Regions from separate parts of the Martinezella lusitana genome, predicted to be linked through region 3. Evidence: riboswitches for the same ligand, from Rfam matches in the RefSeq annotation. Region 3 holds a riboswitch; each other region holds the start of a gene.
What was found. Region 3 has a riboswitch for cobalamin ahead of HB780_RS08240 (ABC transporter substrate-binding protein). Riboswitches for the same ligand answer to the same signal wherever they lie in the genome.
Positions count from the first base shown of each region.

Region 1: another riboswitch for cobalamin. It lies ahead of nrdH (glutaredoxin-like protein NrdH); the one in region 3 lies ahead of HB780_RS08240 (ABC transporter substrate-binding protein).
Region 2: another riboswitch for cobalamin. It lies ahead of cobU (bifunctional adenosylcobinamide kinase/adenosylcobinamide-phosphate guanylyltransferase); the one in region 3 lies ahead of HB780_RS08240 (ABC transporter substrate-binding protein).
Region 4: another riboswitch for cobalamin. It lies ahead of HB780_RS30000 (aromatic ring-hydroxylating oxygenase subunit alpha); the one in region 3 lies ahead of HB780_RS08240 (ABC transporter substrate-binding protein).

Region 1 covers NZ_CP050307.1:1,721,176-1,724,378, reverse strand. The annotation lists gene nrdE (class 1b ribonucleoside-diphosphate reductase subunit alpha) at 1-607, opposite strand, end outside; gene nrdI (class Ib ribonucleoside-diphosphate reductase assembly flavoprotein NrdI) at 649-1,062, opposite strand; gene nrdH (glutaredoxin-like protein NrdH) at 1,077-1,298, opposite strand; cobalamin riboswitch at 1,547-1,773, opposite strand; gene HB780_RS11010 (hypothetical protein) at 2,081-2,428, shown strand; gene HB780_RS11005 (response regulator transcription factor) at 2,546-3,154, opposite strand; gene HB780_RS11000 (sensor histidine kinase) at 3,157-3,203, opposite strand, start outside.
Region 2 covers NZ_CP050308.1:698,069-701,271, forward strand. The annotation lists partial or broken gene cobN (cobaltochelatase subunit CobN) at 1-5, opposite strand, end outside; gene cobW (cobalamin biosynthesis protein CobW) at 15-1,064, opposite strand; gene cobU (bifunctional adenosylcobinamide kinase/adenosylcobinamide-phosphate guanylyltransferase) at 1,070-1,594, opposite strand; cobalamin riboswitch at 1,735-2,136, opposite strand; gene HB780_RS17215 (chloride channel protein) at 2,315-3,203, shown strand, end outside.
Region 3 covers NZ_CP050307.1:1,126,826-1,130,028, reverse strand. The annotation lists gene HB780_RS08245 (bifunctional sugar phosphate isomerase/epimerase/4-hydroxyphenylpyruvate dioxygenase family protein) at 1-1,018, shown strand, start outside; cobalamin riboswitch at 1,314-1,547, shown strand; gene HB780_RS08240 (ABC transporter substrate-binding protein) at 1,732-2,763, shown strand; partial or broken gene HB780_RS08235 (FecCD family ABC transporter permease) at 2,760-3,203, shown strand, end outside.
Region 4 covers NZ_CP050308.1:3,373,992-3,377,194, forward strand. The annotation lists gene HB780_RS29990 (DUF6656 family protein) at 1-555, opposite strand, end outside; gene HB780_RS29995 (ACT domain-containing protein) at 646-1,059, shown strand; cobalamin riboswitch at 1,273-1,474, shown strand; gene HB780_RS30000 (aromatic ring-hydroxylating oxygenase subunit alpha) at 1,573-2,817, shown strand; gene HB780_RS30005 (FAD-binding oxidoreductase) at 2,821-3,203, shown strand, end outside.

The DNA of each region.
Region 1 (3,203 bases), 590 kb from region 3:
TGTGCTTGATCGGCGCGCCGGCCTCGCGGATATTGGTGAGTGACAGCGCGACGCCGCCGCCGCGCTTGGAGAGCTGAAGCGCCGAATTGATCGAGCGTCCGATGGACTCCATGTTGTCCTCGACGCGCATCAGGAAGCAGGAGACCAGTTCGCCGCGCTGCTTCTTGCCGGCATTGAGGAAGGTCGGGGTTGCCGGCTGGAAGCGGCCGGCAATGATTTCGTCGACCATGTCTTTCGCCAGCGATTCATTGCCTTGCGCCAGGGTCAGCGCGACCATGCAGATGCGGTCTTCATAGCGCTCGAGGTAGCGCTTCCCGTCGAAGGTCTTCAGCGTATAGCTGGTGTAATATTTGAAGGCTCCGAGAAATGTCGGGAACCGGAATTTCTTCGCATAGGCGTGATCGAAGAGGTCGCGCACGAAGTTGAAGGAATATTGGTCGAGAACCTCGCGCTCGTAATAGCCCTCGGTCACGAGATAATCGAGCTTCTCCCTGAGGTTATGAAAGAAGACGGTGTTCTGGTTGACGCGCTGGAGAAAGTACTGCTTTGCCGCCAGCCGGTCCTTGTCGAGCTGGATTTTGCCACCCTCGTCGTAAAGGTTCAGCATGGCGTTCAGCGCATGATAGTCGAGTTGCGTTTCGGTGGCCTTTACCGGGCGTTCGAGCGTGAGCGTGTCCAAAATCGTTCCAATCCATCTCTGACATTGGCGACGTCCTCTTCCGTGCCGATCAGCTCGAACCTGTAAAGATACGGCACCTGGCATTTGGCGGAGATGATGTCGCCGGCGATCCCGAAGGTCGCTCCGAAGTTGCTGTTGCCCGCGGCGATCACGCCTCGGATGTTCGATCGGTTCTCCGTCTCGTTCAGGAAACGGATCACCTGTTTTGGAACCGCGCCCTTGCCGCTGTCGCCGCTATAGGTCGGCACCACGAGGACGAAGGGCTGGTGGACACGGAAAAGCTCATCCTGACGAACCGGTATTCGCACGGCGTCCAGGCCAAGCTTGCCGATGAAGCGATGGGTGTTCTCGGACCGGCTGGAAAAATAGACGATCTGCCCCATCGATGGCTGTCTCATCAGGCAAGCGCGCTGATCATGTCGGGCCGGAAGCCCGCCCAATGCTGTTCGCCGGCGACGACCACCGGGACCTTGCGGTAGCCGAGGCCCTGCACCAGTTCGAAAGCGGCATTGTCGGTGGAAACATCGACGACCCGGTATGCGATGCCGTGGCGGTCGAGTGCTCGTGTTGTTGCTGTGCATTGGACGCAGGCGGGCTTGCTGTAGACGGTGATGCTCATGATTGTCCTCGTATCTTTGAAAGTCACACGATATCGTCCAGACATCCGCCGATGCCCGTTCGAAGAAAATGAAGATGGGTCAGCACACGCCCGGATTCGGACGTGGATGTGCGGCTACTCGCGCAGGGACTGGTTTGAAAAATTCGACATGGACTTCACCCCGAAGTTGACTGATCGCAGGACCTCGGGGAAGCGTGCACGAACGGAGTCATTCCGCTGTACATCGCGACCTTCCGGACACCCCGCCCGTGGACGTTTTGTTTGAGGCAGGTCTCCTGGCTTGCGGGTCGTTGCATCAATCCTCACCTTCCCGAAACATCATGCTTCAGTGGCTTTCGGTGGATAGATGCTCGCCGCTTACAGTTGCGGGGGCAGCTCCGGAATTGCGGCGCCCATTATGGGCGGTCGCGCACCGTATTCCCGTCTTAGCCCCCAACCCTTGCGAATCGGAAGAACCTCGAACACTACATATGGTAGACGAGGTTGGAATTTCGTCAATCGATATGATGGCGCGCCGTCACGTTTCGTGGGGATAGAGCAAAGCCGCCCTTGGGGGAGACGTTGTTTCATTTCATTCCGTTGCTTCTCCCGGTGGGCCACGCTCCCGTGCTTGCCTTCACTGCTGGCAACCCTAGTTTTATGCTCGGGGAGGCGCTGCATCGTGGAAGCGATGCCTTGGGGGCGATCACGTTGGGATTGTATGAACGGCCTGTTCGGATAGCGTTCATGTAAAATGCAATATCACCGAATCATGCCATCGATATAAAAGTGAGGAGCGAAGGATGTTTGGACGTTTTGCACGAGTTTCTTTTCTTGCATTGGCCGGCCTGGCCGCAACGCAATTGATGCCGTCTGCCGCCATGGCGCAGAATTTCGGTGATGACGACGGATACAGGCAGCCGCCAAGGTGGGATCGCCGGCAGGATCAGAACTGGGACGGCCCACGGAGAGACCGTGACCGCGGGGGCTGCGGCCGGCGCGAACTCATGGACGCCGCCCGCCAGGAAGGTTTCCGACGCATTGATTCGGTCGAAAACAACGGGCGACGCATTGTCGTCCGTGGCTGGAATGATGGTGGCCCCGACCGTATGGTTTTTGCCAATCGACGTGGCTGCCCGGCCCTCAATTAAGGCTCACGCATCATCCGCCGTGACCAATGTAGCCGGCGGGCTAAAGCATAGCGTCAAGGCACGATTTCGATCGTGCCTTGACGACGTTGAACTGATTGATGTCCCCGGCATTGCGGGCTATCCGAGCGTATCGGCCATTCTGATGAGGTCGGCGACGGAGCCAGCCTGCATCTTGCGCATCGCCTGGCCGCGATGAACCTTCACGGTGATTTCGCTCAGGCCGAGTTCGGCTGCGATCTGCTTGTTGAGGCGTCCGAGGGCGACAAGCGCCATCACCTCACGCTCGCGCGTTGTCAGCGTCGCAAACCGCTCCCGCAGATCGGTCGTCGCAGCGTCCTGGCGAAGTCGGACGCGATCTTTTTCCAAAGCTTGCCGAATGGCGTCGAGGAGATCCTGCTCCCGAAAGGGCTTGAGCAGAAACTCCACCGCGCCGGCCTTCATCGCCCTGACCGACATCGGCACGTCGCCATGGCCGGTCAGGAATATGATGGGCAGGGGATTGCCGGTCCTTGCCAATTCGTCCTGGAAATCCAGGCCACTTGCATCCGGCATCCTGACGTCGAGGACAAGGCAGGAGGGGCCATCGGATCGTCGATGGTTGAGGAAGTCCCGTGGCGATGCGAAGCTGCTGACGTCGTAGCCGACCGAGCGCAGGAGGCTGTCCAGCCCATCCCGGACGGACGGATCGTCATCGATGACATAGATGGTCGGTTTTTGCTCCGGCATGATCATCCTCTCGTTCCGGCAACCGACGGCAGGATGAAGCCGAACACCG
Region 2 (3,203 bases), on a different replicon from region 3:
TGCATGGCTCTGCCTTAGACCGACGCCTCGATCGATTTGCGCACGATCCCTTCGTCCATCTCATGTAGCCCAATCACCACCAGCCGCGTCGCCCGCGCTTCGCCCGGCGCCCAGGCGCGGTCGAAATAATGGTCGATACGGCTGCCGACGGCCTGGATCTGCAGGCGCATCGGCTTGCCGGGAACATCGACAAAGCCCTTGAGACGCAGGACATCGTGTTCGGAAATCACGCCCTTCAGCTTTTCGATGAACGAGGTGGGGTCGGCGATTGGGCCTAGCTCAACGACAAAGCTGTCGAACTCGTCGTGGTCGTGCGGTGCGCCGTCCTCGTGTTCCAACTCATGATGCGATTTGCGGTTGGCGATATCGGCTTCCGTGCCGATGCCAAGGCCGAGCAGGATGGCGATGGGGACGTCACCATTCTTTGCCTCGATGATCGTCGGCTTGCGAACGGTGCGCGAGGCAACTTCGGCACGCACACGGCTAAGGCCGGCGACGTCGATGAGATCGGTCTTGTTGAGAACGATCAGGTCCGCGCAGGTCAACTGATCCTCGAACAATTCCTCGATCGGGCTTTCGTGATCGAGCGAATCGTCCTCGACGCGGCGGGCTTCGACGGCGTCATGATCATCGGCGAAACGACCGGCGGCGACGGCGGCGCTATCGACCACGGTGATGACGCCATCGACGGTGACCTGGGTGCGGATATCCGGCCAGTTGAAGGCGGCGACCAGCGGCTGCGGCAGCGCCAGGCCGGACGTCTCGATGACGATATGATCCGGGCGCACGTCGCGCTCCAGAAGCTTCGTCATGGTCGGAATGAAATCGTCGGCGACGGTGCAGCAGATGCAGCCATTGGTGAGCTCGATGATATCGTCCTCGGTGCAATTCTCTGCGCCGCAGCCCTTCAGCACATCGCCATCGACGCCAAGATCGCCGAATTCATTGATGATCAGGGCGATCTTCTTGCCGCCGGCGTTCTGCAAGAGATTGCGGATCAGCGTCGTCTTGCCGGCGCCAAGGAAGCCGGTGATGACAGTGGCGGGAATCTTTTCTTGGCTCATGCGGATCAACCCTTCATTTTCAGCGGCAGTCCCGCCGCGATAAAATAGACTTCGGCGCTTGCCGCCGCGATCATCTGGTGCAGCCGGCCGGCATGGTCGCGAAACTCGCGCGCCATGCGGTTTTCCGGCACGATGCCGAGCCCGACCTCGTTGGAAACGAGAACGAGCCGCGACTTGGCCTTCGGCAGAAATTCGGTAAGAGCGGAAAACTCCGCCGCGATATTGCGCTCGGCCATCATCAGATTGGTGACCCATAGCGTCAGGCAATCAACGAGAACAGCGCGGCCAACGCTATCGATCGCCGCCAGACGTGCGGTCAAATCGAGCGGCTCCTCATGTGTCGTCCACAGATCGCCGCGATCGTTCCGATGCTGTGCGATACGATCGCGCATTTCGTCGTCCCAAGCCTGCCCGGTCGCCACGTAGTGACGGTCAAGGCCGGTATCGGAGATCAGCTTTTCGGCGAATCGGGATTTCCCGGAGCGCGCGCCGCCGAGAACGAAGACCGCGCGGGATGGTGAGGATGGCATCAGCTATTGTCGCTCCCGCACGAACGGGCAGATCGGCGCAAAGCAGCTAAGCCCGAAAAACAGGCGTTTACACGCGAAAATTCGTTTGGCGCCATGACAACCTCCGTGCTGGCAACGAGACATGCGTCCCAAGATAGGCTTTACGCCCGGTACGCATGGCAGGTCTCCTGGCTCGCGGGTGAGGTGCGGCAAGCGGAGGCGAACCGAAACCGGTCGCCCCCGCTCTTGCACCAGCGGATCTTCCTCGCCTTCCCGGCAGGTCATCATGAAAAAGCGGACGATTCGTAGATAATAGAGGCGCCCAGCCCTGGTTGATCACGATGCCACGCCAGTGGCTTTTCCTGCTCTGGAGCTGCTTTCGCTCGCCCGCACCATGCGGACTACCAACGAAATACCCCCAAAACCGGATGGAAAACCCTGACCGCTCTACAGTCGCGGGGTCGGCTGTGATGAGAACGCCCGAGTTGGGTCCGCCCCTTCACATTCCCTTTTCATCCCATGCGGCAGATCGCCGCTCGGGAACCATTCGTTATGCCGCAATGATTAGGCTTTCGGCCCAGGCAAGTCAATCAAGGCGGCGGATGCGACATCCGCTGTTCCGACAGCGAAAATAGCTCGGGAACCACTGATCGCGCAGTCTTTTTGCCGTAATTGTTTGATGTTAGGAGTTTATGGAAGCCAGGTATATACATCTGAGCACGAAACTATCGTCAGTTCCCCATGTTGCAGAAATTTCAACCACGCCGTCTCGGTGTTCTCTCCGCCTTTTTCAGCCCTAGCCGGCTGAGGGCGCTTTTTCGCCGTGGCGAGCTCGGGCTCGTCATTGCCGGCGCTTTCGTCGGCGTGACCTCCGGCTGCGCCGTCACGGCGATGAGCCTGATATCGCGTGAGCTCCATAGCCTCGTCTACGGCATCCCCGACGACGACCGGTTGAGCTCGGCCGCCATGCAGATTACCGACAAGTCGCTGCTGCTGATCGCCCCGATCGCCGGCGGCATCCTGCTCGGCCTGATGATCTTCATTATGTCACGCACCCGCAAAAAGCCGATGATCGATCCGATCGAAGCCAATGCGCTCCACGGCGGCCGCCTGTCGCTGACCGACAGCATCCTTGTCGCCGTGCAGAACCTGATCTCCAACGGTTTCGGCGCCTCCGTCGGGTTGGAAGCCGGCTACACGCAGCTCGCCGCCGGCATCGCCTCGAAATTCGGCTACAAGATGCAGTTTCGCCGCGCCGATCTTCGGATGCTGGTCGGCTGTGGTGCTGCCGGCGCAATCGCCGCCGCCTTCAACGCGCCGCTCACCGGAGCCTTCTACGCCTTTGAGCTGATCATCGGCACCTATTCCATCCTAACGCTGACTCCGGTCGTCGTTTCGGCACTTATTTCGACCTTCATCGCCCGCATGCTTGCCGGCGATGATTTCACCATCGATGTCGGCCGGTTCGGTGCCGTGGTCCCCGCCGACTACATCCCGGCCATCCTGCTTGGCGGCTTCTGCGCCGGTGTCGGCATCCTGATCATGCAGGGTGTCGCCTTTGTCGAGGAGCTGGCACGCAAGAGTTCGATCGCGCCGCCCTTTCGCCCGGCGCTCGGCGGCTTGGTCGTCG
Region 3 (3,203 bases):
TGGTTTCGTGGAGTTTTCCGCCGACGAGGAGGACGCGGACGATCTCATCGGCATTCTGCGCACGCTGGGTTTCCGCAAGGTTGCCATGCACCGGACGAAAACGGTGAGCCTCTTTCAACAGGGTGATATCCGGATTCTCGTCAATACCGACGATGGGGGTTTTGCCAATTCCTCCTTCGCCGTGCACGGCACTTTGGCCTATGCGGTGGCACTTGTTGTTGATGACGCGGAAGCAGCTTTGGCGCGTGCCAGGGCGCTCGATGCGGAGCCGTTCAGCCAGCCAGTCGCAGAGGGCGAACTCGACGTACCGGCGATCCGTGGGGTTGGCGGCGGTCTCATCTATTTCCTCGACGATAAGACCGATCTCGGGCATTTTTCCGAGATCGACTTCATTCCCTTTGACGACAAAGCCGCAGTCCAGCCCGCTGGGCTACGCACCGTCGACCATATTGCCCAGACAGTCGCCTATGAGGAAATGCTGACCTGGTTGCTGTTCTATACGTCGATCTTCGAGACACGGAAGACGCCGATGGTCGATATCATCGATCCGGCAGGTGTCGTGCGCAGTCAGGTGGTGGAGAATGACGCTGGCACGCTGCGGATCACGCTGAACGGCGCGGAGAACCGCCGCACGCTCGCCGGTCACTTCATCGCGGAAAAGTTCGGCTCCGGCGTGCAGCACCTTGCCTTCCAGACCGACGACATATTCAAGACCGCCGAGGCGCTGAGGAAGAACGGTTTTCAGCCTCTGCCCATTTCGCCAAATTATTACGACGACGTCGAAGCTCGCTTTGGTCTCGATCCGGAACTGACCGAGCGGCTGAAGGCAGAGAACATTCTGTACGACTGTGACGAGCAAGGTGAATTCTTTCAGCTCTATAGCGGCACCTTCGGAGAGGGCTTCTTCTTCGAGATCGTTCAGCGCGGTGGTTACCGAGGGTATGGCGCCCCAAATGCCATCTTCCGCATCGCCGCACTCAAGAAGCATCTCCGGCCGGAAGGCCTGCCAAGAGAATGAATGTGATCCGTAGCCGGATTATAGTTTCCGTGCGGAGCCTTCAGCCGGCCGTCAGGCATGGCACTGCTTGATATGGCACTGCTTAATAGTGCTGGTATCTGCTAATAATTCCCAGCGTTTCACAGATTGGATCGTGCGAACTGGACAGGCGTCAGAAAGTTTGATAGCAAACGTAACGTTATTACATTACTAACTGGATCTGCCATGATAGTGAGATCGACGACGGTCGGAGGCTTTGCCGCGAGGGGTATTTTCAAGTGGGCGTCTTCACGGCTTGACGCAACCACGGACCTTGGCATAACTGGACGCGACGGTTCCCCGACGATGACTCCGAGGGGATTAATAGGGAACACGGTGCGGACGACCCAAAAGGGACCAAGACCGTGGCTGCCCCCGCAACTGTAAGCGGATTACCGTCCATCCTCGTGGCACCGAAAGGTGCCGTGCCACTGCGCCAATCGGGCGCGGGAAGGCAGATGGACGACTGATATCCGTGAGCCAGGAGACCTGCCGTCGAAGATCTATCCATTGTCACGGGCGGGGATGCCCGAAACAGGAGCAGGACATGACTATCCTTTACGCTTCGCAGCGCCTTGGTGCGCTGCCTTCCCCGAATTTTGACGATCATTCGACTGTTCGGAATGCCTGTTGGGCATTCTGACCTTCACCACCGCCCTTTCCGGGCGGCGTTCACATCACTTCGGGGAATTATGATGAAGACCATTTTCAAGCGGCCATTGCGCGCTGCCCTGTGCGCTATGTCCTTGATCGCAGCCAGCCTGCCCGGGCAGGCGGGGGCGGCGGAAACCAGCTACCCTCTCACGCTCCAGAACTGCGGCCGGCAGATCACCATCCAGAAAGCGCCGTCGCGCACGGTCTCTATCGGACAGAGCACGACTGAAATCCTCTATCGTCTGGGCCTTGCCGACAAGGTGGTCGGCACCGCGCTCTGGGTCGGGCCGGTCCTCAAGGGCTATGAAGACATCAATGCCAAGATCGAACGCCTTGCCGACAACGATCCAAGTTTCGAAAGCGTCGTCGGAAAGAAGCCGGATATCGTCACGGTTCAGTTCCAGTGGCAGGTAGGCCCCGAAGGCGTGGTCGCTAAGCCGGAACAGTTCGAGGAGCTGGGCATCCCTGTCTATACCTCGCCGTCCGATTGCGTCGGCAAGGAAAACTCCGGCTCCAGCGATGGCGTCCGTCATCAGGTCTTCACCATGGATCTCGTCTATCAGGAAATCCGTGATCTCGCGAAGATCTACAATGTGCAGGACAAAGGCGAGGAAGTGGTCGCGGATCTCAAACAGCGCGAAGCGGCAGCCCGCGCCAAGGTCGCTTCCGCACAGGGCAAGCTTTCCGCAGTCTTCTGGTTTTCCAGTGCCAAGGACGCCGATCCCTATGTGGCGGGCCGCAATGGTGCACCGGGCTACATCATGTCGGCGCTCGGCATCAAGAATATCATCGAGACCGATGATGAATGGCCGACCGTCGGCTGGGAGACCATTGCCAAGGCCAATCCAAGCATGATCGTCGCGGCTGCGATGGAGCGTCGCCGCTATCCGCTGGATAGCGCGGAGGCCAAGCGTAAATTCCTGGAAAAGGATCCTGTTGCAAGCCTGATGCCCGCCGTTAAAAGCGGCCATGTCTTCGAGATGGATGCGCAGGCGATGAACCCGACCATCCGTACGATCGAAGGCATTGAGGCGCTTGCTGACGCCATCGCTGCAGCTGGCCTGACGCAGTGAACCACGCCCTTTCATCGATCGGTCGAACGGGTACAATCGCCTTGGCGCTCGCCGTTCTCGTTGCCGCGCTCTGGTTGGGCGCGGCGATCGGCGAGACCTCGATCCCGTTTGAAACTGTCGCCAAGACCGTCGCCAATCGGCTTTGGGGTGCCGGATATCCGCTCGAGCCGATCGATGAGGGCATCGTGTGGAGCTATCGGCTGAGCCGCGCGGTCGTTGGAGCGTCTTGCGGGGCAGCACTCGCCCTGTCCGGCGTTGTGCTGCAATCGCTTCTGCGCAATCCGCTGGCCGATCCCTATATTCTCGGCATTTCCGCTGGCGCCTCCACCGGCGCCGTCGGTGTCGCGATCCTCGGTCTGGGCGCGGGCGTCCTGACGATGCCGATGGGGGCTTTCCTCGGCGCGCTCGTCGCCTTCGCGCTCGTTGCCTTGCTGGCCGTC
Region 4 (3,203 bases), on a different replicon from region 3:
ATTGCGGATGGCGATCTGTGGATCATGGGTGTGGAAAAGCACGCCGTTGCCGCGCACCTCGCGATTGATCGTCAGCTTCTTCTTCGAGGCATCCTCATCCGGCCTTATGGCGACGGCGAAATACATCCGCGAATATTTCAGGCTGATGTCTTCGAAGAAATTATCGTTCTGGCCGAGGCGGGCGAAGAAATTGGCGATGTAGAAGGCCCAGCTCACTTGCTCATACTGCGCGAATTGTGTCCGCGCAGCAGTGACGTGGCAATAGCCGAGATGCGGCGTATCCCTGAGCGTGTGATGGAAGATCAGTTTTGGAAAGCGGATCGACTGGTGAAAGCTGTTGAGGCGGTCATGGGTCGTCTCGCCGGCGCTTCTGAGCTTGCTAGCCGTGCGTTCGGCCACTTCCTCGAAGGTGAGGTAGCGTCGCTCCTCAGCGAGCCAATGCGTCTTGTCTCGATTGATGCGGCCGGTGCGCAGGAATTCCGTATACCCGGGTGCCGGCAGCGTCGGCTCCGGGTCGGCGGGTTTCTTGGCATCGAAATATCTGAGCTTTGCCATGCCGGCTCGCCATGGAGGTCTGGATAGCGAAGGATAGATCATCTAGCTTGAGCCGGGCTTGCTGATGGATCGCTGAGGAGGATCAGAACCATGTCCGGCATCACCGATCTCAAGTTGCTGCTTGTCGGCATGAAGCCTGATCTCGTCGAGGGCGAGTTCGTCTATTGTAGCGTGCCCGCCTCGTCGCTGGCGGATTACATCCACCTGAATCCGGTTGGACTGTTTCAGGAGAGAGAGGGTGTGACGCTGATCTTGCCGGTCGAGGCGGCCCGACAAGCGGGGCTTCCGGCCGAGCCTGCGATGCGGATGATCACTCTCGAAATCCACTCCTCGCTGGGAGCCGTGGGTCTCACGGCTGCGCTTGCGACGGCGCTGGGAAACGAGGGGATCAGCGCCAATGTCGTTGCCGGCTATTATCATGATCATATCTTCGTGCCGGTGGCCGATGCCGGGCGTGCAATGGCTGCACTACAGGCGCTTTCGGCAGCGCAGCTCCCGCGTTGAAGCCGCCCAGTGACGAGCCTGTCGCAATCAAGACAAAGCGGCGCAGATGCAGAGCGGCTCAAGCGGAAAATGATGCTGGCTGCGGGAGCATAACGATTTGAATTATCTTCCGATATTACGGCTGAGCGGTCTCTCCGAAAATCTTCTTTCGTCTGTCGTCAATTTCGAAGCCGATGTCGCATTGCAGCAGAGCGGCGGGCGGGGCGAGGATTATGATGACATCAATCTCAAGGTGCCGCCCGCTAGGGGGCGGAGAATTGGGAAGCCGGTCGAAATCCGGCGCTGCCCCCGCAACGGTGGTGGAGTGAAGCATGGCGAATAAAACCACTGGGCTGAGACAGCCTGGGAAGGTGCCATGGGGTTCTCTAGAGAACCGCTCCAGAGCCCGGAAACCAGCCTTGGGGAGATATGGTTTACTGACCGCGGCGGGTGGTCGGGACATTGCTTTGGGTCGTTCTCAAGCGGCCACGCATGTCCTCTGCCTGCTCACCGGTACTGCGCGAGGATAGGCAAATGGATATTAGCACCAACGTTTTGCGGCAATTGAAGAACCGCCGCGAGGGCTTCAGCCTGGAGCAGCCCTTCTACACCGATCCGGATTATTTCAAGCTCGACATGGAGACGATCTACTATCGCGACTGGCTGTTCATCGGCCATGATTGCGAAGTGCCTCGTGCCGGCAATTATTTCACGGTCCAGATCGGCGATTATCCGGTCGTCATCGTTCGCGGCCGCGATCAGGTGATCCGCGCCTTCCACAATAGCTGTCGCCATCGCGGCTCGCGCGTCTGTTCCTCCGAGCGCGGTTCTTCGGCAAAGCTGGTCTGCCCCTATCATCAGTGGACCTACGAGCTTGACGGGAGCCTGCTCTTTGCCCGCCATATGCCGGAGGATTTCAACAAGAGCGAGTTTTCGCTGAAGCCGGTCCATTGCGAAAGCGTTGGCGGCTATGTCTTCATCTGCCTTGCAGAACAGGCGCCGGACTTCGCGCCGTTCCGCGCCATGGTCGAGCCCTATCTCGTCCGCCACCGCCTCGGCGAGACCAAGGTCGCCTTCGAAAGCACGATCATCGAGAAGGGCAACTGGAAGCTCGTGTGGGAAAACAATCGCGAATGCTATCATTGCGCGGCCAACCATCCCGAGCTCTGCCGCACCTATCCGGAAGCACCGAGCGCGACCGGCGTGCAGGGCGCCAAGGACGATCCGGTGATTTCGGCGCACTGGGCGAAGTGTGAGGCGTCGGATCTTCCAAGCGAATTCCGCATGTCGCCGTCCGGCCAGTTCCGCGCCGCACGCATGCCGCTCATCCAGGATGCCGAGAGCTACACCATGTCGGGCGCGCGCGCCGTGCAGCGGCCGCTCTCCAAAGATGTGCTGGAAAGCCATATCGGCACTTTGTTGCTCTTCCACTATCCGTCGACGTGGAATCATGTGCTCGCCGACCATGCGATCACCTTCCGCGTGCTGCCGCTCGGTCCCGAGCAAACGCAGGTCACGACCAAGTGGCTCGTCAACAAGGACGCGGTCGAAGGGGTCGACTATCATATCGACGAACTCACCCACGTCTGGACCGAGACCAACGATCAGGACCGCCGGATCGTCGAGGAAAATGCCTTCGGCATCCGCTCCCCCGCCTACCAGCCCGGCCCCTATTCGCCGGAAGATGAAGGCGGCGTGATGCAGTTCGTCGAATGGTACGCGAATTTCATGATCAACCGGCTGCAGGGCGATCAGGCCAAGCTGTCGGCGGTCGCCTGAGTTATGAACATGACCGTTTCCCTCCGCCATCAGCACTTGGACCAGATGAAGCCCTGGACCGACAGGCAGCATCTGCTCGAATGCCTTTCGGCAACGCCGGAAGCACCCGATGTGATGACCTTCACCTTCCGCTCCGACAAGGACAACTGGTTCCGCTATCTGCCGGGCCAGTTCGTCACTCTGGAGCTGCCGGCGGCTGCGGAGCCGGTCATGCGCACCTACACGCTGTCCTCGACCCCGTCGCGGCCCCTTTCCGTCGCCATCACGGTCAAGGCGCAGAAGGACAGCATCGGCACGCGCTGGATGTTCGATAACCTGAAGCCGGGCATGCGCGTCAAGGCTTTCGGTCCTCTCGGCGACTTCAGCCATATCCGTCATCCGGGCGA